DNA from 4 places in the Streptomyces sp. S07_1.15 genome. Region 1 is predicted to be linked to each of the others. Evidence: riboswitches for the same ligand, from Rfam matches in the RefSeq annotation. Region 1 holds a riboswitch; each other region holds the start of a gene.

What was found. A riboswitch is a leader RNA that binds a small molecule or an ion and turns the genes downstream of it on or off. The one in region 1 is predicted to bind cyclic di-AMP.
Region 2: linked by a shared signal. The riboswitch ahead of LIX60_RS29355 (transglycosylase family protein) and the one ahead of LIX60_RS19025 (transglycosylase family protein) in region 1 are both predicted to bind cyclic di-AMP.
Region 3: linked by a shared signal. The riboswitch ahead of LIX60_RS16670 (M23 family metallopeptidase) and the one ahead of LIX60_RS19025 (transglycosylase family protein) in region 1 are both predicted to bind cyclic di-AMP.
Region 4: linked by a shared signal. The riboswitch ahead of LIX60_RS07410 (M23 family metallopeptidase) and the one ahead of LIX60_RS19025 (transglycosylase family protein) in region 1 are both predicted to bind cyclic di-AMP.

What each region holds. Positions count from the first base shown of each region.
Region 1 covers NZ_JAJBZK010000001.1:4,402,210-4,405,604, reverse strand. The annotation lists gene eno (phosphopyruvate hydratase) at 1-220, opposite strand, end outside; gene LIX60_RS19025 (transglycosylase family protein) at 509-1,246, opposite strand; cyclic di-AMP (ydaO/yuaA leader) riboswitch at 1,251-1,415, opposite strand; gene LIX60_RS31770 (transglycosylase family protein) at 1,736-2,617, opposite strand; gene LIX60_RS19015 (cytochrome P450) at 2,733-3,395, opposite strand, start outside.
Region 2 covers NZ_JAJBZK010000001.1:6,829,280-6,832,674, reverse strand. The annotation lists gene LIX60_RS29360 (transglycosylase family protein) at 1-188, opposite strand, end outside; gene LIX60_RS29355 (transglycosylase family protein) at 572-1,786, opposite strand; cyclic di-AMP (ydaO/yuaA leader) riboswitch at 1,791-2,009, opposite strand; gene LIX60_RS29350 (adenosylcobinamide amidohydrolase) at 2,447-3,211, shown strand; gene LIX60_RS29345 (rod shape-determining protein) at 3,253-3,395, opposite strand, start outside.
Region 3 covers NZ_JAJBZK010000001.1:3,859,262-3,862,656, forward strand. The annotation lists gene LIX60_RS16665 (PP2C family protein-serine/threonine phosphatase) at 110-1,297, shown strand; cyclic di-AMP (ydaO/yuaA leader) riboswitch at 1,667-1,834, shown strand; gene LIX60_RS16670 (M23 family metallopeptidase) at 1,846-2,877, shown strand; gene LIX60_RS16675 (MFS transporter) at 3,344-3,395, shown strand, end outside.
Region 4 covers NZ_JAJBZK010000001.1:1,742,741-1,746,135, reverse strand. The annotation lists gene LIX60_RS07415 (pitrilysin family protein) at 1-1,044, shown strand, start outside; cyclic di-AMP (ydaO/yuaA leader) riboswitch at 1,400-1,619, shown strand; gene LIX60_RS07410 (M23 family metallopeptidase) at 1,634-2,428, shown strand; gene LIX60_RS07405 (GntR family transcriptional regulator) at 2,670-3,377, shown strand.

The DNA.
Region 1 (3,395 bases):
TGACCGCGAGGACGGCCTTCTCCACACCCTTGCCGCCGTAGCGGTTCTTGTCGCCGTCACGGAGCTCGAGGGCCTCGAACGCCCCGGTGGAGGCACCGGAGGGGACGGCAGCACGGCCTGTGCTGCCGTCGTCGAGGCCGACCTCGACCTCGACCGTTGGGTTGCCTCGCGAGTCGAGGATCTCCCGGGCTACGACGACGTCGATGGACGGCACGAGCATCTCCTTCTGGGAATGTGACGCTGGATCGCAGTGTCTTTCTCGCCGCGAACGGCTCTGCGCCACGAGCCTAACCGGCCCGGGGGCCGGGGTCGGCCGACCGCCCGTCCGGCGAGACGAAAAGACATCCGAAATCCGGCATTGAGGGGGCAATCACCTCGGAAGAGGTGGCTCGAAGAGGTGCCCGGGGGCGCCGTGGCGCGGGGAGCGGAAAGGCACCGGCCCGGCGCCGCCGGGGGGCGCGCCGGGCCGGTGCCGTGCCGCCCGGAGCGGGGCGGCCCTGCGGGGCGGTCAGCTCAGCCTGAGGAGCTGGCCGGGGTAGATGACGTCCGGGGCGTCGATCTTGTCCCGGTTCATGGCGTAGAGCTTCTGCCAGCCGCCCTTGATCCCCAGGGTCTCGGCGATCTCGGAGAGGGTGTCGCCCTCGACGACCTCGTACTTGCCGTCGACCAGCTCGGGAGCGGACTTCTTCTCCGTACCGGCGGCTTCCCCGGTCTTCGACGCTGCGGCCGCGTCCCGCCGCTCCGCCCGGGCGGCGGGCGCGTCCGCGGACCGCTCCTGCCGCGGCGCGGCCTGCTCCTGCTTCTGCCCACCGGTCTCCCGGCCGAGTCCGGTGAGCGGGGCGACGCCGGGGGCGGGGCCGCCCGCCTTCAGCCCGCCCGCCCCGGCACAGGTCCAGGCGCCCGGCCCCTGCATGGCGAGCAGCCGTTCGGCGGTCGCGATCTGCTCTTCCTTGGTGGCGAGGTCGGCTCGCGGGGCGTAGCGCAGCCCGCCGGCGGCTTTCCAGCTGGACTGCTTGAACTGCAGCCCGCCGTAGTGGCCGTTGCCTGTGTTGATCTTCCAGTTGCCGCTGGACTCGCACTGGGCCACGGCCTCCCAGGTGTCGACGGAGGCGGCGGAGGCGGAGTCGGCGGTGCCCACGAGCGGGATGGCCGCGGCGGTGCCGGCGGCGCCGGCGAACGTGACGATACGACGTGACTTGGGCGGGGCGGGGCGGCGGTGCCTGCCCTTGTAACCGGTACGCAGCATGAAACGTCTCTCTCACCGACGCCTGCGAGGTGAGCTGTCGGGTTGGGGCTGTGAGCGGCCCTGCCGAGTGCTCCCGCACTGGGCTTCACCCCTAGCCGGTCGGTCCGCGCGGGCGGTCCTCACGGCACTTACCTGGGTCCCCCGCTCCTGCCTACGGCGCTTGCGCGGCGACTGCCCTCCGGCCACCGGCAGGACTCGGCGTGGTGGTCGGGGGTGCCCGCTGGCGGCGAGCGATAAGACGTTAAGCACATCGTCGCTGACGGGACATAATCCGACACACCGTCACTTACCTCCCGCACGGTCGTCCGTACCGCCGTTGTCGCAGGTGACGGCCCGGACGGCGAAGAGGGCGGCCGGTGGCCCCGGTTCATCCGATGGGACGCAGGGACCGCGCGCCGCACCGGGTGTGCTGCCGCGCGGCCCGGAGCGGCCGGAGCCGGCGCCGGGCACTCCGCGGGACGGTGCGCGCCCGGCCGCCACCGGGGCGGATCAGAGCGCCGGCCGCGCCGACCACGTCGCGGCGTTCGCGGAGTACGTCCACTCGCCCGACACCGAACGGTCGTCGGCCGCGCCGCCGTAGACGGCCTCCGGAAGCACGGCGTAGGGGCCGGGCTCCGGCGACGGGCGCTCGGTACCGCGGTCGGCCGCCGCGTCGTCACGGGAGGCGTGGCGCCCGGACGCGCGGTCCTCGTCCTCGTCCCCGGCCTCCACCGCGGTCTCCTCCGGCGCGGGCTCCCCGCGGTGCTTGCCGCTCTTGGAGGGGGCCTTCTCGTCGGCGGTGCCGGACAGCCCCAGGTCGAGGAGGCCCTCGTCCGGCTCCTCCTCGTCCGACGGCGCGGCGGACTCGCCGCCCTGCCCGGGAGCGGAGTCCCCGGCGCCGGAGCCGTCCGCGTCGTCACCGGAGCCGCCGGTCTCCAGCAGGCCGCCGAGCAGGCCGCCCGACTGCTGCCCGCCCTCGGCATCGGAGTCCTCGGAGGCCGCGTCGGCCGCCTTGCCCTTCCCGGTGAGGCCCGCGTCCGCGCCGCACTTCGGCCAGGCGCTCGGCCCGACGGCCGCGAGGACCTTCTCCGCGACGGCGATCTGCGCGTTGCGACTGGCCTGGTCGGCGCTGGGCGCGTAGTCCAGCCCGCCGTACTGCTCCCAGGTCTGCTGGGTGAACTGCAGTCCGCCGTAGTAGCCGTTGCCGGTGTCCGCGCTCCACAGGCCGCCGCTCTCGCACTCGGCGACCTTGTCCCAGGTGCCGGCGTCGGCGGCCTGCGCGCCCGTCGCGCCGAGCAGCGGCATCGCGATCCCCGCGCCGGCCACGCCCGCCGTGACGAGAAGAGCCGGAGCCTGACGGGGTTTGCGGTGTCTGCCGTTGCCGGAAAGCATGAAGGGCCTTTCGTCGAGGGCCGAAGGTCAAGTCCCGCCGAAAAATAGCGGGCACCGGAGGCGCGTCACAAGTCGATGTAGTGGAGATCACGCGAAGATCACGAATGATGCCACGTCAGGTGCGGCGTGTTTCCCCCGGGTCCGGTACGGGCACAGGGGCGAACTCCACCGGCAGGGTACGCAGGCCGCGCATGATCAGTCCGCCGCGCCATCGCAACTCCTCCGGATCGGCCGCCAGTCGGAGATCCGGGAGCCTGCGCAGCAGGGTCGCCAGCGCGGTGCGCGCCTCCAGCCGGGCGAGCGGGGCCCCGAGACAGTAGTGGATGCCGTGGCCGTAGCCGAGGTGCGGGTTGTCGGTGCGGGAGAGGTCCAGGGTGTCCGGGTCCGTGAAGCGCGCCGGGTCGCGGTCGGCGGCGGCGAGCACCACCAGCACCGGGTCGCCGGCGGCGATGCGCTGCCCGCCGATGACGGCCGGCTCGGAGGCGTAGCGCCAGGTCGCCAGCTCCACCGGGCCGTCGTAGCGGAGCAGTTCCTCGACCCCGGTCGCCAGCAGCTCCGTCTCGCCGGCGGCCAGTGAGCGCTGGAGCCGCTCGCGCGGGCCGGGTTGGCGGAGCAGGGTGTACATGCCGTTGCCGATGAGGTTGACGGTGGTCTCGAAGCCGGCGAAGAGGAGGATGAAGGCCATGGCGGCGGCCTCCCCCTCGGTGAGGTGCTCGCCGTGGTCGCTCGCCCGGATCAGACCGGAGATCAGGTCCTCACCGGGGCGGGCCACCGGTCC
Region 2 (3,395 bases), 2.4 Mb from region 1:
TTGATGTCCCAGTCGTTGCCGCTCTCGCACTCGGCGACCCGCTCCCAGGTGTCGGCGGAGGCGGCGCTCGCGCTCGCGGCGGCCACCAGCGGGAGGGCGATGCCCGCGCCTCCGGCGGTGACGGTCAACGACGCCTGGGAGATACGGCTCGGCTGGTGCCGGCGGTGCCGTCCGCGGGTGGGGGGCATCGGCTGGGGTCCTCTCCTGCGCTGGGGCCGAAAAAGGCGGCCGCGCAAGGGAGTTCGCGGGCCGTGCCCAAGATAGGCGGGCGCATTCCGCGTCACAACCGATTCCGGGAATCTGCGGGACGATTATCGGATTTCGAAGAAGTGAATCTTGAAAAGGAGCGCTGCGGGGGAAGGCCTGTTTCCCGGTGTAACCCCTGCTGATCCCTGGTGCGCCGGCAGCTGCCGGCCGGCCGTCCGCTCTTCGCCCCGGAAGATCGAATTCCGCGGCGGCTTCCCCTCCTTTTCCGGCCACCGGCCCGCGCGCCCGGCCGGAAACGGGCGAGGTGCCCGTTCCCGCGGGGCGGGAACGGGCACCTCGGATGGTGCTGTGCGGTGCGGGGAGGTCAGATGGAGACGCCCTTGCCCCGCAGGTAGGCCAGCGGGTCCACGTCGGAGCCGTAGCCCTGGCCGGTCCGGACCTCGAAGTGCAGGTGCGGGCCGGTGCTGTTGCCGGTGGAACCGGACAGCCCGAGCTGCTGGCCGCCCTGGACGGTCTGGCCGGCCGAGACGGACAGCGAGGACAGGTGGGCGTACTGGCTGAACTTGCCGTCGGCGTGCCGGACGACGACCTCGTTGCCGTACGCGCCGGCCCAGCCCGCGGAGACGACCGTGCCGGAGCCGATCGACTTCACCGAGGTGCCGGTGGCGACGGAGAAGTCGACGCCGGTGTGGTAACCGCTGGACCAGCTGCCGCCCGAGGCCCGGTACGGGGTGCTCGGGGAAGCGGCGACCGGGGCGCTGAAGCCCGCGGCGTTGGCCTGGGCCTGCTGGACGGCCGGCTTCTCGGCGGCCTTGGCCGGGGCCTTGGCCTCGGACTTCTGGGCCTTCGGCGCGGCCTTGGGGGCCTCCGCCTTCGGAGCGGCCTGCTCGCCGTCCAGCGAGTACTTCTGACCCGGGAAGATCAGGTTCGGGTTACCGCCTATGACCTCGCGGTTCCCCTCGTAGATGCTCTCCCAGCCACCCTCGACGCCCTTGGCCTCGGCGATCTTGGCAAGGGTGTCACCGCTGACGACGGTGTACGAAGAGGTCTTCGCGGTGCCGGCGTCCGACGGAGACGGCTTGGCGGCCTTCTTCTCGGCCTTCGGCGCGGCCTTGGGGGCCTCCGCCTCGGGAGCCTCGGCCTTGGGGGTGTCCGCGGCCTGGCCCTGCTGCTTGGCGCCGGTGTCGACGGCGGGGGCCTCGCCACCGCGGGTGAGACCGGCCTTGACGGAGCAGACCGGCCAGGCGCCCGGGCCCTGGCCCGCGAGCACCTTCTCGGCGATCGCGATCTGCTGGTCCTTGGTGGCGAGGTCCGCGCGCGGCGCGAACTCGGTACCACCGAAGGCGGCCCAGGTGCTCTGCGTGAACTGCAGGCCACCGTAGAAGCCGTTGCCCGTGTTGATGCTCCAGTTACCGGTGCTCTCGCACTGGGCGACCTTGTCCCAGGTCCCGACCGAAGCGGCGCTGGCGCCGGAGGCGCCGACGAGGGGGAGTACGAGGCCCGCGCCACCGGTGGTGACGGCGAGCGTGGCGATGGAAAGACGGCTGGTGCGAGTACGGCGATGACGTCCGCGAGACATAGGGGTATTTCCTCTCCTACGCCTACGAGGTGAGCTGTCGGGTTCGGGCTGGAGTTGCCCGGACGCATTCGGTCGGCCGGCTCGGCCGGCCTGCGCGTCTTCACCCCGAGCCGCACCGTGTGGTGTGTCACACGGTCCGGCGACTTACCTTTGGGTCCCCCGCTCCTGCCGTGGTGCGTCGTGGTTTCCCTCCTCCGGCGGCAGGATTCGGCGTTCCGGAGGAAGAATGCCCGCCAAGCTTTCGGCGGAGCAGCGGCAAACGTAAGCGCTCGGTTTTCACCAAAGCAAGGAGAAGTCGGACAGCCGGGTGTTTACCGGCGGTATTTGCGGGGATGGCGTGACGCGGTGCGCACAACTCCCGGCAAAGAGCGACGAAAATCCTCGCCGTTCGCCGCCCGGAAACAGCAGAGGGTTACATCCTCGACGGAACAGCGGCATTCGGATGCATTGCGTCACCTTTCCCCTCCGCATTCTGTGAAGCGCGTCACCGGTGAATGTTTTGTCCGTTTTGAGGTGTTCTCGGGCGGGAGTGGAGCGGCGGCCGGGGTCGCCGCCGGGCTGCCCGCCCCCTTCCCGCGGCCGGCGTCTACGATCATGGCCACCGGGCGCCGGGCCACTCCCCGGCCGCCTCCCGGACCCGGCCGACGGAGGACTGCCGCCGTGACCACCACCCCCCTGCCCCGCGCCGCGGCGGCGCCCGCACCGGTCCTGCTGCGGGCCGAGCGGCTCGCCCGCACCGAGGACGGAGCCTGCCGCCACGCCCTGCTGTGGCGCGCCGGGCCGGGCTGGCGGATGGCCAGCAGCGCCGTACTCGGCGGCGGCCTCGGTGAACGCGGCTGGGTGCTCAACGCCCAGGTGCGCCCCGGCTACACCCGGACCGATCCCGCCCGCCATCTGGCCGGGCTGGCCCGGGACGCCGGGCTGGCCGGGCCCGGTGTGGGGCTGATGACGGCCGCCGAGGTGGACGCGTGCACTCGCGCCGCCGACGGCGGTGTGGAGGCGCTGGTGACCACCGGCATCGGCGTCTCCGGCTGGGCCGCCTCCCCCGACCCGGGCTCCCCGGCACCCCCGCCGCCGGGCACGATCAACATCGTCGTCGCCGTACCGGCCCCGCTCGGCGACGCCGCACTCGTCAACGCCGTGGCCACGGCGACCGAGGCCAAGGTCCAGGCCCTGCTCGACGCGGGCTTCGACTGCTCCGGCACCCCCTCGGACGCGGTGTGCGTCGCGGCCCGCGCCGCCCGGCCCGGCGAGGAGCCTGAGGCCTTCGGCGGGCCGCGGTCGCTCTGGGGCGCGCGGCTGGCACGGGCCGTCCACACCGCCGTACGGGAGGGCGCCCGGCGGGAGCGGGAACGCACGGCGGCGGGCCTCGGCGGGCCGGCGCCGCATCCCCGCTCCCTGCCGGGCTGCCGCGCGGAGGTCTGAACCGCCGCCGGCGCGGGGGCGGCCGGCGGCCGCGGTGCCCGTCACAGCGGGGCCAGCATCTGCCGGCGGGCGGCCGGGTCCACCTCGTCGATCCAGCGCGCGGCCCCGTCGAGTACGGAGGAGCGCGGCGCCGCGGCGAGATGGACGGTCATGCCGATGGCCCGCCCCAGCCGGTCCGGGAGGC
Region 3 (3,395 bases), 540 kb from region 1:
CCCGAACGGCGGACGCGGATTCGCCCTCCGGACCGGAACGGCCGAGGGTGGCAGGGGGCGCGGTGTCGTTCCGTAACCGGACGGACCGGGACCGGGCAGGAGATCACAGGTGGTGCAGCGAGGACAGCTGTGCAGCAGGGGCGACGGCGGGACACGGTTCCGCGGTGCTCCGTTCCCCTGCTGGATCCCGGGCGTCCTGATCGTCGGCGGCCTGGCCTTCGGCCTGTTGGCACCGCCGGAGCTGACCGGCTCGCCGTTCTTCGCGGCCGCGCCGATGGTCGCCGCGGCCCTCTACACCGGCCCCGCCACGATCCTGACGGCCGTCGTCTCCAGCCTGGCGATGCTCGGGATCGCTCTGCTGCACGGCACGGTCGGGCAGTACCAGTCACTGCTCGACACCGCCACGGTGGTGACCGTGGCGGGCCTCGCCGTCTTCATCAACCGTGTGGTGCGCCACGGCCACCGCGCACTGGCCTCCGTCCGGAACGTCGCGGAGGCCGCCCAGCGGGCCGTGCTGCCGGCCCCTGCCGGCCGCATCGGCGGGCTGCGCGTCGCCGCCCGCTACGAGGCCGCGCAGGCGGACGCGGGAATCGGCGGCGACCTCTACGCGGTCCAGTCCACCCCGCACGGGGTGCGGCTCATCGTCGGTGACGTACGCGGCAAGGGCATAGAGGCGGTGGGCGCGGTCGCGATCGTCCTCGGGGCGTTCCGGGAAGCGGCCGAGGAGGAGCCGGAGCTGACGGGGATCGCGGAACGGCTGGAGGTCGCGCTCGTGCGGGAGGCCAAGCGCCGGGAAGGGCTGGAGCGGGCCGAGGGGTTCACCACGGCCGTGCTCGCCGAGATCCCGCACGAGGGCTCCCTCGGGGCGGACCCGGGTGGATCCGGCGCTCCCGGCGGGAGCGCTTCCGGGCTGTCGGCCCGGAGGCTTCGGCTGCTCAACCGCGGCCACCCGGCCCCGCTGATGCTCACCGGGGACGGCGCCGTGTGCGCCGTCGAACCGGAAGTGCCCGCCGTACCGCTCGGCCTGGCGTGGCTGCGGACCGAGCCGGACCGGGTGGAGGAGATCGTGTTTCCGCGCGGGTGCACCCTCCTGCTCTTCACCGACGGCGTCACGGAGGCCCGCAACCGTGCCGGTGAGTTCTACGATCCCCAACTCAGTCTGGCCGGACGGTCCTTCAGCGACCCGGAGGAGTTGCTGGACACCCTCGTCGGGGACGTGGCCCTGCACACCGGCGGCCGCGCCCACGACGACATGGCGCTCCTCGCGGTCACGGACGTCCCCGAGCGGCGCTCCTGACCGCCGGATCCCCGGACCGCCGCCGGACCTCCCCGCTGCCGTACCTCCCCACGGCCGGATCTCCAGACTGCCGGGCCGGGGCCACGGGCCCCTGCGGTCCGCTCCGGCGCCCCGCCCCTCACGCCCGCCACCCGGCCTCCGCAACGCTGCGTGACGACAGGTGTCCGGGCGATAACGACTGACGCACGATCAGCGGGAACAGGTTTTCCGGCGCCCGGTCAACTCGCCCGGCTCTGGCGGCCGATGTCCGTTTTCTCCGTGGGGTCATTACCAAAAGATCAGCCGGAACGGCTTGGAATACGGGGGCTCCGTCAATTAACGTTCGATAACGCAGCGCGGTCGTCCCAGCCGCCACCAAGGGTGGCACCGCCTGCGCAGTCGCCGAATCCCGCATGCGCGGAACAGCACCACCTGCACCAAGGGAACCGGGGAACCAATCCTTGGGGTGAATCGGGCCCCTCCGCGAGGAGGGAACCGTAGGAGACCTTCCTGCTCCGAACCCGTCAGCTAACCCGGTAGGCGAGAAGGAAGGAAAGGAGTGCGCCTCCGTGGCGTCCAGCAGCCCTGCCCCCGAGACGTGGGCCGGTCCGTCCACCTCCGGACCCCTCTTCGACGGAGAGCCCGTCGGTGAGTGGAATCCCACCGCCGACTCCACCGCCCCGGTCCGGGGCAGGCACCGCGTCGTCAAACAGCGCGGCGGAGGCATGGCCCGGAGCGGCGCCGTCCTGGGCGTCGGGGTGATCGCGGCTGTAGGCGCCGGCGGCATGGCCACGGCCAAGGACCGTCCCCCGGCCCCCATCTCGCTGCCCGACCTCTCCCCGGTGACGGACAAGCTGCCGGCCATCGACTCCCTGGTCGGCGGCTCCAACGACGTCTCCGCCACCGCGAGCCGCGCCCCGCTGTCGCAGGCCGGGCTCACCACGGACGAGATCGCTCAGGGCGCCGACGCCGGTGAGGCCCTGCGGGCCCGCATCATGCGCCAGGCCGAGCAGCAGCAGAGCGTCGCCGAGACCACCGAGCGGCTGGCCGCCGAGCAGGCCGCGCGGGAGAAGGCCGCCGAGGACGCCGCCGCCAAGAAGGCGGAGGCCGAGGCGGCCAAGAAGAAGGCGGCCGAGGAGGCCGAGCGCAAGGCGGCCGAGGAAGCCGCGCGCAAGGCGGAGGAGGAGCGGCTGGCCAAGCTGGCCGCCAGCTACGCGCTTCCGCTTTCCTCCTACACCCTCACCTCGAGCTTCGGCGAGTCCGGCTCCATGTGGTCCAGCAGCCACACCGGCCAGGACTTCGCCGCCCCGACCGGCACCCCCGTCAAGGCGGTGCACGGCGGCACGATCACCGAGGCCGGCTGGGCCGGTTCGTACGGCTACCGCATCATCCTCACCCTCGATGACGGCACGGAGATCTGGTACTGCCACCTCTCCTCGATGACCGTCACCTCCGGCGAGGTCACCACGGGCGACACGATCGGCCGCGTCGGCTCCACCGGCAACTCCTCCGGCCCGCATCTCCACCTGGAGGTCCGGCCCGGCGGCGGCGACCCGGTCAACCCCGCGGCCTGGCTCCGCGACCACGGCAAGAACATCTGAACCGCGCCACCGCACCACCACACCGCAGCCCAAGCCGTCAACCTCCGGCATCCCGCGGCATGTTCGCGGACGGGCCACGCTCGCTCGGCCCGGTCCGGGGGCCGGAAGCGGAGGGCGCGCTCGCAGACGCGCCCTCCGGCCTCCGGGTGTTACCCCGTGTCCCGCTTCTGCGTATGCCCCACCCGCCCGTCGCAAACCCCGTGCCCCGCGGTTTTCCACGGACGGTCCCGGCAGACCCCGTTCCGGCCTCCGACCTCCCCGCGTCTCCCCGCCCGCTCGCGGCGCGGGCCTCTACTCCGGCAGCCCTGGTGCGTCCCCCCGACGCCAGGGCTGCCGGCCTGTCCGCCTCCCTGATCCGCGTCGGTCGACCCGCCCCGGGGGCGTGAATCGCACGGCGCCGGGAACCTGCATGCACGGATGAGCCCGGGGCGCCGCCCCGGGCCGGAGTCGAGCGGAGGGTGCGGGGATGGCGGCGGACTACCCCTTGGACGCACGAGCGGGAACGGGCACGGTCACCA
Region 4 (3,395 bases), 2.7 Mb from region 1:
CCGGCCTCCCGGCTGGCCAAGGCGCTGGGGCTGCTCGCCGACGCCCTGCGGGCCCCGGCCTTCCCCGAGGACGAGGTCGAGCGGCTGGTCCGCAACCGTCTCGACGAGATCCCGCACGAGCTGGCCAACCCCGCCCGCCGGGCCGCGATGGAGCTCTCCAAGGAGCTGTTCCCGGCCGAGTCCCGGATGTCCCGGCCCCGGCAGGGCACCGAGGAGACCGTCGCGCGGGTGGACGCGGCCGGCGTCCGCGCGTTCTACGCGGCGCACGTCCGCCCCGCCACCGCGACCGCCGTGATCGTGGGCGACTTCACCGGCATCGCGCTGGCCGAGGTCCTCGCCGGCACCCTGGGCACCTGGACCGGCGGCACGGCCGAGGCCCGCCCCGTACCGGCCATCACGGCGGACGACACCGGCCGGGTCGTGATCGTGGACCGGCCGGGCGCGGTGCAGACCCAGGTCCTCATCGGCCGGGTCGGCCCCGACCGGCACGACCGGGTCTGGGCGGCCCAGGTGCTCGGCGTCTACTGCCTCGGCGGCACGCTCACCTCCCGCCTGGACCGGGTGCTGCGCGAGGAGAAGGGCTACACCTACGGCGTGCGCGCCTTCGGCCAGGTGCTGCGCTCGACGCCCGAGGGCACGGGCGCCTCGCTGCTGGCCATCAGCGGCTCGGTCGCCACGGACGTCACCGGCCCGGCCCTGGAGGACACCTGGCAGGTGCTGCGCACCCTCGCGGCCGGCGGGCTGACCGACGAGGAGCGCGATGTGGCCGTGCAGAACCTGGTCGGGGTCGCGCCGCTGAAGTACGAGACCGCCGCGGCCGTCGCCGGGACCCTGGCCGACCAGGTCGAGCAGTACCTTCCGGACGATTTCCAGGCGCAGTTGTACGCCCGGCTCGCCGAGGCCGGCACAGTGGAGGCCACCGCCGCCGCGGTCAGCGCGTTCCCGGTGGACAACCTGGTGACGGTGCTGGTCGGGGACGCCTCCGCGATCGAGGAGCCGGTCCGGGCGCTGGGCATCGGGGAGGTCAAGGTCGTCAGCGGCTGAACGACCGGTCCGGTCACCGGCGTTCGGGACGCGAGCTGTCGAGCAGCGCGCGACCTGCCGGACAGGCGGCCGTGACGCACCGTCGGAACCGGCGGTCCGTCACGGCCGTTTCCCGTCACGCCGGTACGGCGCACGGGGCCCGGGCGGGGGCTCCGGAGGCGGGCCCGGCGGAGGCGCCGATTCCGCCGTTCCGTGCGGCGGGGAGCACCGCCCTTTGGCCCGTTTTGCCGCGGTGCGGGCGTTCTCTCCTGTGGCCTCCGCAACAATAAGCCGGTTTCGTTTGGCGCGGCGGAGCCGTCCGTCTTAGCGTCGATCCGGCTGTCCGGCCGGGCACTTCGCCGCAAACCGCGGCACCGGGCAGTCATCGCCGAGTCCCCATGGCGCGAGCCAGGGGAGCCGGGGACCCTCCTTCCCGTACCTCACCGGTGCGGGACGGGCCGCCCCACGCCGCCGACGGCGGTACGGGAACGGTCCGGTCCCTTGGGGTGAATCGGGCGCCTCCCCGTGAGGGGCCCGTAGGAGACCTTCCTGCTCCGAACCCGTCAGCTAACCCGGTAGGCGAGAAGGAAGGAAAGGACAGCCGCACCCTATGCCGCCCACCCGTACCACCGGGAAGCACCGCCGTCCGAGCCGTCGCGGCATCCGCCCCGCGCGCGTCGCCGGCATGGCCACCCTCGCCACCAGCGGCGTGGCCGCCACGCTCGCCTCCCCGGCGTTCGCCGCCGACGACAGTGCCCGCGGGGCCGCGGACACCGGGCTCCGCCAGGCGGTCGTCCTCGACGACACCCTCGGCGAGCGGATCGGCGACCAGGCCGAGGCCCAGCAGTCCGCCGCCGACGTGGCCGCCGCCATGGAGCGGGCCGAGGCCGCCGCCAGGCGTGAGGCCGCCGAGGCCAAGCGGATCGCCGACGCCCGGGCCAAGGAGGAGCGCGCCGCCAAGGAGCGGGCCGCCCGCGCGGCCGAGCGCAAGCGCCTCAACACCTTCGTGATGCCGGTCGACGGCAGCTTCGTCTCCACCCAGTACCACGCCTCCGGTGCCGCCTGGTCCTCCGGCAGCCACACCGGGATCGACTTCAAGGCCGCCGAGGGCACCCCGGTCAAGTCCGTGGGCTCGGGCACCGTCGTCGAGGCCGGCTGGGACGGCTCCTACGGCAACAGCGTCGTCATCAGGATGAACGACGGCACCTACACCCAGTACGGGCACCTGTCCGCCCTCAATGTCACCGCGGGCCAGGCGGTCACGCCCGGCCGGCAGATCGGTCTTGCCGGGAACACCGGCAACTCCTTCGGTGCGCACCTCCACTTCGAGGCCCGCACCACCGCCGAGTACGGCTCCGACATCGACCCCGTCGCGTACCTGCGGTCGCACGGCGTCTCGGTCTGACGCCCGGCGCGAGGCGAGACCCCGGCCCACCCGGCCGGGGTCTTCGCGTATCCGGCTCCGGACGGCCCGGGCCCTGCGGTCCGTCCCGGCCGCCTCCCGCCGTGGCCGGTTTCCTGGCCGGATCGCCTCCACCGGCGCGCATCCCCGGCACCATATTCCGCGTCCTGCAATACAGTTCGGGAATGTCGAGCCCTGTGTTCCACGGGAATTCCAGTGGAGGTCCGGAAATGCGGAGTCGGAGATGAACGGTGATTCGCCGCCCGCCGGCCGCCGTATTCCGGCGCACGCGGTGCGCCATGCGATCCGCGACGACATCGTCGCCGGGACGTATCCCTTCGGCAGCCGCCTCACCGAGGAACTGCTCGCGCGCCGCTACGGCGTCTCGCGGGTCCCGGTGCGGGAGGCCCTGCGGGCCCTGGAGTCCGAGGGGTTCGTCACCACGCGGCGGCACGCGGGCGCCTGTGTGGCCGAGCCGACGGAGCGGGAGGCCGCCGACCTGCTGGAGATCCGCTCCCTGCTGGAGCCCCTGGCCGCGGGGCGGGCGGCGCAGCGCCGCACCGAGGCGCATCTCAAGGTGCTGCGCGGGCTGGTGGCGCTCGGCCGGGAGCGGGCGCGCCACGGGCAGGCGGCGGATCTGCGCTCGCTGGACGCCTGGTTCCACGAGACGCTGGCCCAGGCTTCGGGCAGTCCGAGCCTGATCGCCCTGCTCACCCAGGTCCGCCGCAAGATCGCGTGGGTGTACGCGGCCCCGCGGTCGGCGCCCACGGCCGACACCTGGACGGAGCGCGGCGCCATCGTGGACGCCGTCGCGCGGGGGGACGCGGCGCGTGCCCGGGCCCTTGTGGCGGCGCACACCGAACTCGCGCCGCCGGACGGCAGCCGGCTCCGCCGTCCGGCCGCGGTGAGGAATCCGAAACAATCCGTCAACACGGAACGCGTCCAGAATTAACAACGCGGGCGTAATGCG